4 regions of the Nonomuraea sp. NPDC049486 genome follow, and region 3 is predicted to be linked to each of the others. Evidence: riboswitches for the same ligand, from Rfam matches in the RefSeq annotation. Region 3 holds a riboswitch; each other region holds the start of a gene.
What was found. Region 3 has a riboswitch for cyclic di-AMP ahead of AB0K05_RS07810 (CHAP domain-containing protein). Riboswitches for the same ligand answer to the same signal wherever they lie in the genome.
Positions count from the first base shown of each region.

Region 1: another riboswitch for cyclic di-AMP. It lies ahead of AB0K05_RS13455 (C40 family peptidase); the one in region 3 lies ahead of AB0K05_RS07810 (CHAP domain-containing protein).
Region 2: another riboswitch for cyclic di-AMP. It lies ahead of AB0K05_RS05760 (C40 family peptidase); the one in region 3 lies ahead of AB0K05_RS07810 (CHAP domain-containing protein).
Region 4: another riboswitch for cyclic di-AMP. It lies ahead of AB0K05_RS39955 (serine hydrolase); the one in region 3 lies ahead of AB0K05_RS07810 (CHAP domain-containing protein).

Region 1 covers NZ_JBFAPV010000004.1:215,562-218,872, reverse strand. Annotated here, with positions in the region: gene AB0K05_RS13465 (RDD family protein) at 1-830, opposite strand, end outside; gene AB0K05_RS13460 (amino-acid N-acetyltransferase) at 928-1,485, opposite strand; cyclic di-AMP (ydaO/yuaA leader) riboswitch at 1,772-1,926, shown strand; gene AB0K05_RS13455 (C40 family peptidase) at 1,933-2,976, shown strand; gene AB0K05_RS13450 (LuxR C-terminal-related transcriptional regulator) at 2,980-3,192, opposite strand.
Region 2 covers NZ_JBFAPV010000002.1:181,114-184,424, reverse strand. Annotated here, with positions in the region: gene AB0K05_RS05770 (M48 family metallopeptidase) at 1-338, opposite strand, end outside; gene AB0K05_RS05765 (hypothetical protein) at 335-1,156, opposite strand; gene AB0K05_RS05760 (C40 family peptidase) at 1,241-1,789, opposite strand; cyclic di-AMP (ydaO/yuaA leader) riboswitch at 1,851-2,017, opposite strand; gene AB0K05_RS05755 (NlpC/P60 family protein) at 2,328-3,302, opposite strand.
Region 3 covers NZ_JBFAPV010000002.1:616,282-619,592, forward strand. Annotated here, with positions in the region: gene AB0K05_RS07800 (RNA polymerase sigma factor) at 1-875, opposite strand, end outside; gene AB0K05_RS07805 (YciI family protein) at 1,263-1,694, opposite strand; gene AB0K05_RS07810 (CHAP domain-containing protein) at 1,788-2,486, opposite strand; cyclic di-AMP (ydaO/yuaA leader) riboswitch at 2,500-2,637, opposite strand; gene AB0K05_RS07815 (Gfo/Idh/MocA family oxidoreductase) at 2,752-3,311, opposite strand, start outside.
Region 4 covers NZ_JBFAPV010000021.1:51,060-54,370, reverse strand. Annotated here, with positions in the region: gene AB0K05_RS39965 (family 43 glycosylhydrolase) at 1-309, opposite strand, end outside; gene AB0K05_RS39960 (hypothetical protein) at 530-970, shown strand; cyclic di-AMP (ydaO/yuaA leader) riboswitch at 1,079-1,212, shown strand; gene AB0K05_RS39955 (serine hydrolase) at 1,225-2,118, shown strand; gene AB0K05_RS39950 (DoxX family protein) at 2,223-2,597, shown strand; gene AB0K05_RS39945 (LacI family DNA-binding transcriptional regulator) at 2,619-3,311, opposite strand, start outside.

The DNA.
Region 1 (3,311 bases), on a different contig from region 3:
CCCGGAGGCTGCACGCCGACCGGCTGGCCGTAGCCCGGCTGCCCGTAGGCGGGCTGACCGTACTGCTGGCCGTACTGGGGCTGCTGACCGTAGCCGGGCTGGCCGTACTGCTGCTGGCCATACTGCGCCTGCTGACCGTAGCCGGGCTGGCCGTACTGCTGCCCTGACTGCGGCTGCTGACCGTAACCCTGCTGGCCGTAGGCCTGCTGACCGTAGCCGGACTGGGAATCGGGCTGCTGGCCGTAACCGGGCTGGGAGGGGGCCTGCTGACCGTAGCCCTGCTGACCGTAAGCCTGCTGACCCGAGGAGGGCTGCTGGCCGTAGCCCTGCTGACCCGAGGAGGGCTGCTGGCCGTAGCCGGGCTGGCCGTACTGGGGCTGACCGTACTGGGGCTGCTGACCGTAGTCAGGTTGCGAGGGAGCCTGCTGGCCGTACTGGGGCTGCTGGCCGTAGTCAGGCTGGGAAGGGGCCTGCTGGCCGTACTGGGGCTGGCCGTAGTCGGGTTGCGAGGGAGCCTGCTGACCGTACTGAGGCTGCTGACCGTAACCCTGCTGGCCGTAGTCGGGCTGCTGGCCGTACTGGGGCTGGCCGTAGCCCGGCTGGGACGCGCCCTGCTGGCCGTAGCCCTGCTGACCCGGCTGACCGTACTGCTGCTGCTGCCCGTACGGGGGCTGCTGGCCGTACTGGCCCTGGCCGTAGGGGTCGTCGGCCCTGTAGCCCACGACCGTCGCGTCGGGATCCTCCCCATGGGGGTGTCCCGGGTTGTGCCCGTATCCCGGATGATTCTCGCTGGATTCATCCTGCGGATACGGCGGCTGTCCGGTGCTCACCGTGTCACCTCGCTTCGCGTGCGCATGTGGCACGTGTCAGGGCACATGCCTGTCCTGGACAACGTATCGACATGGGTATCAACAATCACCTTTTCTGTCAGTCAAGATCCGCATCACCCGAGGTCAGGTGGAGCAACATCCGTGTGTTCCCCAGGGTGTTGGGCTTGACGTGTTCCAGGTCCAGGAACTCGGCCACGCCCTCGTCGTACGAGGCCAGGAGTTCGGCGTAGACCTCGGGCGAGACCGGGGTGCCTTTGATCACCCGGAATCCGTGTCTCGCGAAGAAGTCGACCTCGAATGTGAGGCAGAAAACACGCTGCAGGCCGAGTTCTTTGGCCGTGTCGATGAGGGCCGTGACGATGCGGTGGCCGATGGCCAGCCCGCGCGCCTCCGGGTGGACCGCCACGGTGCGGATCTCCGCCAGGTCCTCCCAGAGGACGTGCAGCGCCCCGCAGCCGACGACCTTGCCGTCGCGCTCGGCGACCCAGAACTCCTGCACGTCCTCGTACAGGGTGACCGTGGCCTTCTCCAGCAGCCGGGGGCCGGGGCCTCCATAGGTGTCGACCAGGAATTTGATGGCCTTGACGTCCGGCGTCCGGGCACGCCGGACCAGGACCTGCGTGTCGGGAAGGGGACGTTCGGCGACCTGCTCCATGACCCTCCAGCCTACAGTTTGTGATTACGGCTCACCCCTAACCCCGGACTTGCGCCCATCTTGTAACGTCTCGTGGCTGTACGAGCACCTGTGGCGTTGGAGGTTTCCTACCGTTCCATGCCTGGTCCAAGCAGGCACAAAGAGGACATGAAGTCTTTGCCATACCGGGCTTTACGAGACCACCTTGTGACCCCCCGGTTGTGAAATCTCTACAGAGTCTGTAGTTCCGGTTGAGCAGGAACCCTCGGTGCATTAGTGTCCAGCGTCGATGTCCCCGCGCATGTGGCGCGGAGACGCGCCCAATCCCCGCAAGGGGAGCCGGGGACCCGCCGGCGGCGTTCGAGCGGCGCCACCAGGGGTGAGTCCGAGCACCTCGCTCGGTAGGGCCGGTCCGAGCCCGAACCCGTCAGCTAGCCCGGTCGGCGCGCTACGGAAGGAGCTCGATTGGTGAAGCGCACGCGCGACCGCAGGGGGAGTTCCGCGGGCGAGCGCGCCCGCCCTCCGGAACGGGCCGGCTACGGCCGCAGGCTGGGCATCGTGGGCGCCACCCTCGCCGCGCTGCTCGTCGCCGCTCCCGCGGGGACCGTCGCCGCCGACCCCAAGCCCTCGCTCAAGGAGCTCTCCGAGCAGGTCGAGGAGATGCACCTGGAGATCGAGACCCTCACCGAGCAGTACAACGGGCAGCGCGAGAAGCTCAAGACGGCCAAGAAGGCCGTGGAGAACGCCAAGAAGAGGCTCGCCGCCAGCGAGGCCGACCTGGCCACGAAGAAGACCAGGGCGTCGCAGCTGGTCGAGGCCGAATACATGTCGGGCGGCCTCAGCCGGGTGCTCGCCTTCACCACCGGCGGCGACCCCGAGAGCTACCTCGACCGCGCGGCCACCACCTACGCCCTGCGACAGCAGCAGAGCGAGGAGGTCCTCAAGCTGACCAAGGCGATGGACGCGGCCGAGCGGGCCAGGACCGGCGCCCAGACCCGCATCGACGAGGTCAACAAGATCGTCAAGGACCTCGGCGCCAAGCGCGACCGGATCTCCAAGCTCGTCACCAAGGTCGAGAGCCGGTTGTTCCAGCGCGCGCTCGGCGAGGCCGGCCGCCCCGGCACCAGGGCCGTCAAGGTGACCCTGCCCATCCCCGGCGACGGCAAGGCGGCCCAGGCCGCCCGCTGGGCCCTCACCCAGCAGCTCAAGCCGTACGTCTGGGGCGCGGAAGGCCCCAACGGCTACGACTGCTCGGGGCTGGTCATGGCCGCCTACCAGCGCGTCGGCATCTCGCTGCCGCACTACACCGGCGACCAGTGGACCGCGGGCAGGCACATCGCGCGCGAGGAGCTGCGCCCCGGCGACCTGGTCTTCTTCTACAGCGACCTGCACCACGTGGGCATCTACCTCGGCGGCGGCATGATGGTGCACGCGCCGCGCACGGGCGACGTCGTACGCATCGCCTCACTCGACCGGCGCCCCTACGCCGGAGCGGTGCGCATCGCCGACTGACGGCTAGATCAGCTGGCGGCGCGCGGCCCAGGCCACGGCTTCGATGGCCGTGGCCACCCCGATCCGGTCGCAGATGCCCCTCAGTCTTCGGCGCACCGTGCGGCCGCTGCAATCAAGGCGCCTCCCCACTCGGTCTACTGTGACGCCCTTGGCCAGCTCCGCCAGCAACGCCAGATCTGCATGGCTCAGTTCAACATTTTCACTGAGCACATCCATCGGGAGCCCTCCCCCCCAACAGCACTACTCGGTGACGTCCTGGCACGAGCGAAAGGCTGCTCGCCCCGACTACGTAAACGCATCCGGCAAAGGCCGTCAAGCGTAAGATCTGCCCTACT
Region 2 (3,311 bases), 440 kb from region 3:
TCGAACGCCTGCGCGCGGGCGATCTGCCCGGCGGTGAAGTCCGCGGCCGGGTCGGCGGCCACCTCCGGCGCCCCCGGCAGCGCCTGCCACGGCGTCGTCAGCCCCACCACCACGAGGATCCCGACCCCCAGCACGACCCCGGCCACCCCAGCCTGCCGCCGCCCCCTCCGGCCAGCCCCACCGTCCTTGGGCTCCGGCCCGCCGTCCGTTGGGGGCGTCTGTCCGTCATCCGGGCGCGGACCGTTCTCGTGGGCGGATTCGCCGCCGGATCGGGTCCCGGCCTGCTCGCCCGCGGCGGCGTTCCTGTCGTGGCCGTCGTCCACTTCGCGTCCTCTCACCCCAGCTGGTCCCGCACGTACGCGCGCCACCCCCGGGTCAGGCCGCCGAGCGTGAGCCCCCGCGCGGCGAGTGCCCGGTCGGTGCCGACACTCTGGGCATCACGGTAGAGCCTCACCAGAGTCCCCTCGCCCGCGCTCTCGGCCAGGAACCGACACGCCAGCCACGCCTCCTGGTACGCCCGCGCCAGCGCGTCCCCCCGGGAGCCGAAGTCACCGGCCCCGGGCAGCTCGTCCGGCAGCCGCCCCGCCCGCACCTCGGCCGCCAGTTCGGCCGCCGCCACGGTGACCGCCAGCCCCGCGTCCCGATAGGCCACGTAGTCGGCGAATCCCTCGTACAGCCAGCCGGGCAGCCCGTCGGTGCCAGCGGCGACGTGCGTGAGCTCATGGGCGAGCACCACGTCCCTGCCGGTCGGGTTGAGCCGCGCGAAACCCTCGGGCACCACGATCACCCGCCGCCCGTCGGCCACCGCCGCCAGCCCGCGCACGTCGGCGACGCCGGCCAGCCGCGCGGCCTGCTCTCCTGACGCGGGCACCAGCACCAGCGGGCGCACGGGCCGGCCCAGCACGCCCGACACCCGTCGCCCCGCCGCGTCGGCCCGCCGCGCCAGATCGGCCAGCAGCCCGGGATCGGCCCGCTGCCCGGCGACCAGCGCCCGCTCGCCGCGCGCGACGCCCAGCTCGCCCCGCCACAGCTCCCGCACCCCGGCCAGCTCGTCGGGCACCCCGGCGGACCACGACTCCGGCGCCGCCCCGCCGGCCGCGGCCACGGCGAGGACCAGCCCCGTCACCACCGCTCGACGGCCCACGATCCCGGACATGCTGTCCGATGCTAGCGGCGGGACGCCCGTCCCACGCATCACGAAGGCCCCGCCCCCAGTCAGGGGCGGGGCCTTCGCGATCGGTCACAGACCGGGGCGTACCGCGCCGGCGAACGACGACTTGCGCCATCCGTTCAGCTTCTCGACGCGCACCGTCTTGCCCGAGCTCGGCGAGTGCACCATCTTGCCCTTGCCGATGTACATGCCCACGTGGCCGAGCCCGCGGAAGAACATCAGGTCACCCGGCTTCAGGTTCTTGTAGGAGACCTTCTTCCTGATGCCCGCGAACTGGCTGTTCGTCACGCGCGGGATCTTGACCCCGGCCTTCCGCCAGGCGAACTGGACGAGACCTGAGCAGTCGAAGGCGTGCGGCCCGGTGGCCCCGTAGCGGTACGGGTCACCGATCTGCTTCTTGGCCACCGCGACGGCCTTGTGGGCCTTCACCTTCTGGCGGGCCGCCTTCGCCTGCTTCTTGGACAGGACCTTCTTCGAAGTCGCCTTCTTGGAAGCAGTGGTCTTGACGGCCTCGACCGTCGTCACCGAAGCTCCGGCCGGGGCGATCACCGTGTCCGCCTGCGCCGCCGGGACGTGGAGGGCCAGCCCTCCGGCCGTCACGGTCATGCTGAGCGCCACGCCACTGACGGCAAGGCGAGACAGACGGGGGTTCTTAGGGGAGGTAGACAGGATTGCTCCTTGAGTCTTCCACGAACGCCTACCGGGTTAGCTGACGGATTCGGGCCTGGAAGTCGCCCTACGGCGCGTCGCCGCGCCGATTCACCCCTGATCCCGCCCTGAAATGACGGGATCTATGGTTCCCCGGCTCCGTGCCTCCTGGCTGCACGGATTCGGCAGGCCACCACCCGGGTGAAGGTTCCCGGAGATGCGGCGGTGACCGGCGGATTCTTGTTCGTCCACGTCGCGGCGCCGGCGGCGCGGCGGCGATGGCCGGCGGCGGGCATGGAGTGTCCGCCGCGACGCCAGAACCTACGCCTGAAGTCATGGGCTGGCAAAGGCACGGTAAGCACATGACGATCTGACAAGCCCGCTGTCAGACCCGCGGATCCCTGCTGGCAAGCCAGTCCCGTTACCCAGATGTGACCATACTCACACTTGCCGCCCTGACGATGTGTCAGAGCCCTTCTGTCACATCAGTCACAGACGTTTCAGCGGCTCACGGGCGTACCGCGCCGACGAGCCGGCGCCCGTACGCGGAGAGCGGGACGACCTTGACCACGTCACCGGTCTGCGGCGCGTGCACGATCTTGCCGTTTCCCGCATAGATGCTCACGTGGCCCAGCCCCTCGCTGAAGATGAGGTCACCGGGCTCCAGGGCGTCCAGCGACACCCTCCGGCTCGCGCCCCAGGCCCACTGCTGCCACGTCGTACGCGGCAGGGAGACGCCGGCCGCGCGCCACGAGGCCTGCGTCAGGCCGGAGCAGTCCCAGCCGCCGGGGCCGGTGCCGCCGAACTGGTAGGGCTTGCCGATCTGCGCGTACGCGAAGTTGAGCACCGCCGCCGCGCTCCCCGAGGCGGGGCCGGTGTACTTGACGCCGGTGCTGTTCGGGTCGCCGACGCGGTAGGCCCCGAGGCGGTTGAGCAGCTTCTTCTGCTGGGCGATCAGCTTCTCGATCTCGGAGCGCTCCTTCTTGACCTTGTCGCGCTCCTCGTCGGCCTCGCCCAGAGCCTCCTGGGCCTTGTCACGCTCGGTCTTGAGCCCGCGGTTCTCCCGGTCGAAGGCGGCCAGCCTGCCGGCGCGGTCGGCGGTCAGCCGCTCCGTCAGCGCCATCTGGTAGAGCAGGTCACCCGGGTTCTCGGCGGTCACCATGGTCGGCATCGAGGTCAGGTCGCGGCCCATCTTGTAGCCGTCGACGGCCATCGTGACGACCTGCTGGCGCAGCTCGGCGACGGTGGCGAGCTTGCGCTTGTAGCCGGCGTTGAGCTTGTCGTAGCGCTTCTTGGCGGCCTTGTAGTTCTCCGTCGCCGTGTTGTAGCGATCGACGACCTTGTCGGCCTTGTCGTTGAGCTTCTCGAGCTTGGCCTTGGCCTGACTGATCGTCGGTTGCGGGTCGGCGGCCACTCCTCCCGTGGGGAGAGTGATCAGCCCGATCACGAGACCCGCGGCCAGTGGCGCCCGGCCCAACCTCACAGCTCGCCT
Region 3 (3,311 bases):
GGGCCCATGGTGCCGGTCAGCTCCTCGGCCCGCTCCAGCGCGGCCAGGCCGCGGCGGATGAGCAGCCGGTCCCACCGGGCGCGGTTCTGCTCCAGCAGCAGGATCGGCTCGCCGGACGGGCCCAGCCTGGCGGCCGAGCGGGACGCCTGGATCTCCATGAGCGCCACCAGGCCGAACACCTCGGGCTCCTTCGGCATCAGCCCGGCCAGCACCCGCCCCAGGCGCAGCGCGTCCTCGCAGAGCCCGGGCCGCATCCAGTCGTCGCCGGCGGTGGCCGAGTAGCCCTCGTTGAAGATCAGGTAGATGACCTCCAGCACGGACGACAGCCGTCCGGCCAGCTCCTCGCCCGCGGGGACCTCGAACGGCACCTTCCGCGTGGCCAGGGTCCGCTTCGCGCGGACGATCCGCTGCGCCACCGTCGGCTCGGACGTCAGGAACGCGCGCGCGATCTCGTCGGTGGACAGGCCGCCCAGCACCCGCAGCGTCAGCGCCACCCGGGCCTCGGTGGACAGCACCGGATGGCACGCGGTGAACACCAGCCGCAGCAGGTCGTCCTCGATCTCCTCGGGGCCGGGCGGCTCCTGTCCGGGGTCGTCCTCCAGGGCGCGGCCGATCTCGGCGAGCTTGCGCTCGTAGCGTTCCCTGCGGCGGATCAGGTCGACGCCCCGGCGTTTGGCCACGGTCATCAGCCAGGCGCCCGGATTGCGTGGCACGCCCTCGCGGGGCCACTGCTCCAGCGCCGCGACCAGCGCGTCCTGTGCCAGCTCCTCGGCCAGGCCGACGTCGCGCACCAGCCGGGCCAGCCCGGCGATCAGCCGCGCCGCCTCGATCCGCCACACGGCCTCGATGGCCCCATGCGTCTCCGAAGCTGTCACGGGCCCATCGTATGGTCACCCCGTCCGGGACATGCCCGGCACTCACCTCAGCGCGGGAAGCGAGAAACGCTTTCAGGGAGCGCCGCCCCCGGCATGTGTGCCCGGCTACCGGCTGGAGCGGCGGATGGCCGTCTTCGGGGTGTGTGCCGGGCCAACGGCTGGAGCGGCCGACGGCCGTCCGAGGCGTGCGTGCCGCCCCGGCTGGAGCGGCGAACGGCCGTCTCCCGCGTGTGTTTCGGCTCCCGTTCAAGCGGCGGACGGCCGTCCCCGGCGCGTGTGCCGCCCTGGTTGAGGGCGGCACACGCGCCTGGGCGTGGGCGGCACCCATGCCTGGGTGTGGGTGGCGCGTTCTTGGCAGGCGTCTGGGGGGTCGCCCTGGGGCTGCCGTCAGGCGTTCGGGGGGTTGGTCTCCAGGGACTCGCGGAGGGCTTTGTCGCGCTCGGCGGTCTCCGGGGTGAGGGAGGTCTCCGGCATGTCGGCCGCGTCGAAGACCTCCCAGAGCTCCAGGCCGACCCCCTCGCCGCCCTCGGGGACGGGGACGCGCAGGGCCCATTCGACGGCCTCTTCGCGGGACTTGACCTGGATCAGCCAGAAGCCGGCGATGATCTCCTTGGTCTCCGCGAAGGGCCCGTCGATGACCTTGGGCTTGCCGGGGCCGTAGGCGATGCGGGCGGCGCGGGAGCTGGGGGCCAGCCCTTCCGCCGCCAGCAGGACGCCGGCCTTGGCCAGCGACTCGTTGTAGGCCATCATGTCGTCGACGAGCTGCCGGCTCGGCATGACGCCCGCCTCGGTCTCGGCGCTGCCCTTTCCGATGATCATGAACTTCACGGTGCTTCTCCTTCGAATCCCGGTCTCGCCGACGCGTCGAACGAGCGGCGTCCGCATCGACACCTCAGGGATTCTTCCGGACAATCAGGCGGCGTACTCGGGGTAGCCGTAGCCGACGACCTGAGACTTGGGACGGATGCGCTCCTCGACGAGCCCGTTGCCGGTGTTGCCCTCGATCGTGGAGATCGTCCCGTCGCGGTTGTCCTTGACCACGAAGCCCACGTGCTGGATGGAGCCGAGGCTCTTGCTGCCGTTCCAGGCGAAGAAGACCACGGCGCCCGGCTTGGCCAGGGTGCCCCAGCGGCCGTTGTTCTGGAACCACCGCGCGTGCGTCACCGTGTAGGCGTCCCAGCCCACCTGCGCGCGGGCGCCGGTCTGCTCGCCGACCCAGGAGACGAACATCGCGCACCAGGGGGCGTTCAGGTAGGCGGCGGGGTGGCCGCCGTCACGGGCGATGGTCTCCTGGGCGCGCTGCGAGTTCGCGTACCACTCCTGGAACTTCGTGCCGCCGCCCCGCGCGTTCTCCCTGATGCCGATCTGCTCCCTGGCCAGGGCGAGCACCTGGGCTGCGGTGACGTCGATCTTGTCCTTCTCGGCGGGCTTCGCCTCCTGGGAGGCGGTCTGGCCGGCCTCCGCCTGGGCCGTCAGCGAGAGATCGTCTCCGTTGACCGGGTCGGCGTGGGCGGGGAGGGCGGAGCCCATGAAGCAGGCGACGAAGGTGGCGCCGAGGGCGGCGCGGACGTAATGCGGTTGGGTGGCACGGGGGAGGCGATGCATGACCATCGAGGGGATGTACTCCTTGCTTCCATGCCGCTTACCGGGTTAGCTGACGGGTTCGGGCGTGGAAGCTGCCCTACGGCGCGCGAGGCGCCGATTCACCCCGGAAGAAGTGGGTCCCCGGTTCCGCGCAAGGCGGATTCAGCGGTCGCAGGACGATCCTGCGATACGACGGTGTTCTCGGACACGACCGGGCAAACCGGACGTATGCCGTGAATGCGGAGTAAAGTAACGCATCTGGCAAGAAACTGGCAAGTCTTCAAAGCCGCGGCTAGCGGATCTGCGCCCGCGCCTCCGCCAGAACCCGCATGATGGCAAGGCTCTCGTCAAGCGGCATGATCTCGCTCTCGGTACGACCCCGCGCCAGGCAGTCGCGGACCTCGCGCAGCTCGCCCGCGTACCCGTTGTCCGCCGGATCGTCGAGCGCGTGCTCCTCCGGCTCCATCCCCGGCCCGCTGAGCACGACCCGCCGCGGAGCCCAGAACGGGGCGTCGATGTCGGCCCGCATCCCGGTGCCGACGACGGTGGCGTCGTTGGAGTAGGCGCCGAGCAGCGAGCACTCCACCAGCGCCCGCCTGCCGCCCGGATAGCTCATCAGCCCGCCCGCCTCGGCGTCCACGCCGCCCGGGGACAGCGAGCCGGTGATGCGCGTGCTCTCCGGCGTTCCGAGGAACAACTGGGCCAGCCCCATGGGGTAGATGCCCAGGTCGAGCAGGGCGCCGCCGCCCAGCTCCGGCGCCCAGAGCCGATGCGCGGGATCGTACGGGTGCGCGAAGCCGAACGAGGCGCGCACCGAGCGGATCTCGCCGAAACGCCCGTCGCCGGCGAGCA
Region 4 (3,311 bases), on a different contig from region 3:
GTGCGGCGCCCACATCGTGTTGCCGCCTGTCCGTACGACGACCTGCTCGGGCGCGCTGCGCAGCCCGGCGATCGTCGCCGAGCGGCGCATGACCACGTCGGAGTTCCACGTCGTGGCGACGTAGTAGTAGAAGCCGTTGTGGAAGACCAGCGTCGGGTCGGCGCTGTTGGGCGTCGGGACGACGGGGTTGGTGAAGGACGGGCCGGGCGCCGCCTGGGCGCGGCCGGTCGTGAACAGGGCTGACAGGACGATCGTGACGACGGCGAGCGTCAGGATCCGGCGCACCGTGCCCGGCAGGGAAGCCAACACGAGGACTCCTTGGGGGGTGGGGTCGACCAGTTGTGTTAGCGCTAACACAACTGGTTGCTTCGTCGTGCTCACTTGCTGGTGGAGAGATGTGTGCCAAGTGTTAACGCCAACACCACAACCGTCAAGGGCGCCTCCGCCGCCGGCTGGGAGGTGGGACAACCTTCAGAGTGCCTGAAGCTTCCGCTAAGCTTCAGTCACCCTGAAGGTTGGAGGATCGAACGTGAGGGATCACGTCCTGCTGTCCGTGCACGTCCTGGCGGCCATCGTGTTCGTCGGGGGCTCGGCCGTGGCCGCGAGCCTGTTTCCCCGCTACGCCCCCGTGGCGGGCCCGCCGGGCGAGGGCGAGCGCAGCCCGGCCGTGGCCGCCGCCCTGCACCGCATCACCCGCGGCTACAGCCTGTTCGGTCTGGTGGTGCCCGCCGTCGGCATCGTGATGGCCCTCGCGCAGGGCCGGATGGGGGAGCTCTGGATCGTCGCCTCGATGGTGCTGACCGGCGTCGCGGCCGTCCTGCTGGCGACCCAGATCTACCCGCGCCAGCGGGACGCGCTGCGCGACCCGGACGACGGGAGCCGGCTGCGCGCGCTGTCCATGCTCGCCGGCTTCTACAACCTGGTCTGGGCGGCCGTGGTCGTGCTGATGGTCGTCCGGCCGGGAGCATGACCGGCGATATCGGAGGTCAAGTCCTAATCATGGCGAGTTGCGACGTTTGTCAGATTGCATTACGTTGAGGCTTCATTTGCCCAGACCGTGCGTGCCCCACCCCCGGGGAGCGCACGGCCGCCGAATCCGTTCGCGGAGCCGGGGACCCATTCCCCTCGGGGTGAATCGGCGCACCACGCGCCGTAGGGCACTTCCACGCCCGAACCCGTCAGCTAACCCGGTAGGCGGCATGGAAGCTAGGAGCAAGCCCCGAGATGAACGTCACCCACCGGTTCGGCGGAGCGCTGATCAGCCTCGCCGTCGCCGCCGCGGCGTTGACCGCCGGCAGCACCGCCGCCCACGCCGCCCCGCCGGTCGCCACCCCCGTCGACGCCGCGCAGGCCGAAGCCGCCCCCGCCGTCCTGGCCACGGCCGCCCACCTGGTCGACGCCACCACCGGCCAGGTCCACTTCAGCAAGGAGGCCGACCTGCGCAGGCCGGTCGCCAGCCTCACCAAGATGATGACCGCGTACGTGGTGCTCCAGCGGGCCGAGCCCACCGACAAGGTCGAGGTCACCACCGCCGACGTCGGCTACGCCGCCAGGGGCGGCGCCGCGGTCGCCCACCTGCGCGCCGGCGACACGCTGACCGTCGAGGACATGCTGCACGCGCTCATGCTGCCCTCCGGCGCCGACGCCGCGCACGCGCTCGCGCGCACGTACGGGCCGGACGTCGAGGAGTTCGTGGCCGCGATGAACGCCACCGCCCGGCAGCTCGGCATGAACGACACGCTGTACGTCAACGCGGACGGCATGCCCTACGGCGGCGGCGGCCACTCCACCGCCCGCGACCAGGTCCGCCTGGCCCAGAAGGTGCTGGAGAACCCGACCCTGGAGAAGGTCACCTCCACCCAGTACCACACCGTCCCCGCGACCTCCGAGCGCCGTTCGTACTCATGGCGCAACACCAACCGCCTGCTCGGCACCTCCGGCGCGCTCGGCGTCAAGACCGGCTACACCCGCGCCGCCGGTTACACGCTCGCCTTCGCCGCCGATCGGGGCGGCAGCCGGCTCGTCGGCGTCCTCCTCGGTGAGACCAGCTCCAGCCGCCGCTTCCAGACCGCCGAGGCCCTGCTCGGCTGGGCCGGCGCCGCGGCCGCACAGCGATAGCGGTCTCCGTGCGAGCGGCCCGGCCAGGGCCGCTCGCACGGACGGACCGCCGCACCCTCTAGGGTCCTGTTGAACATTTCAAGCCGCGTGAGAACGGGACCCCCATGAACCTCGCACTGTGGATCGTCGCGGGCCTGCTGGCCGCCGTGTTCGGTGTGGCCGGGCTGATGAAGCTGGCGCAGCCCAAGGAGAGGCTCGCGGCCTCCGGCCTGGCCTGGACGGAGGACTTCTCCGCCGGCGCGGTCAAGGCCATCGGCGGGCTGGAGGTGCTGGCCGCGCTCGGGCTGATCCTGCCGGCGACGTTCGGCGTCGTCCCGATCCTCACCCCGCTGGCGGCGGCCGGGCTGGTCATCGTCATGATCGGCGCCGCGGTCACGCACGGCCGGCGCGGGGAGCATCCGGCGATCGCCGTCAACGTGGTGCTGCTCGTCCTGGCCGCGTTCGTGGCCTGGGGCCGCTTCGGCCCCCATGCCTTCTGACGTGACAGCTCGGCCCGGGATTCACGGGTGCGCCGTCGAGACCCGCTCCACCAGGTCAGGCTGGAAGACCACGTGACGGTGCTCGTGGCCGCCGGGGCTGTCGGCCTCCTCCAGCAGCATCAGCGCCGCGGTGCGGCCCAGCTGCTCGCGCGGCTGGCGGATCGACGACAGCGGCACGGCCGCCGCCGCGGCGAAGTCGATGTCGTCGTACCCGAGAATCGCCACGTCGGCGGGGACCCGCAGGCCGCGCTGGGTGAGCTCCTGCAGCACGCCCATCGCCACCAGGTCGTTCGCGCAGAACACGGCAGTGGGCCGCTCCTCGCGGGGCAGGCCGGCCAGCTCCTTGCCGGCCTGGCGGCCGGTGGCGACGGTGAGGTCCGGCAGCGGGATCACGGTCAGCTCGCTGTCCGGGCCCAGCACACCGGCCAGGCCGTGGTGGCGGTCCTCCACCTGGCGGACGGGGAACGGCCCGCCGGCGAAGGCGATCCGCCGGTGACCCCGGTCGAGCAGGTGACGCCCGGCGAGCCGGCCGCCGAGCACGTCGTCCACCGAGACGGCGCACCCGTAGGAGTGGCGCGACGAGCTGTCGAACGTCACCACAGGGATGCCCCGGGAGATCAGCCCGCCCAGTCGCTCCCGCTGGCCCGAGGCGTTGACCGGGGTGATCAGCACGCCCAGCGGGCGCTCCTCCTCGAACATGCGCAGCAGCCGCGC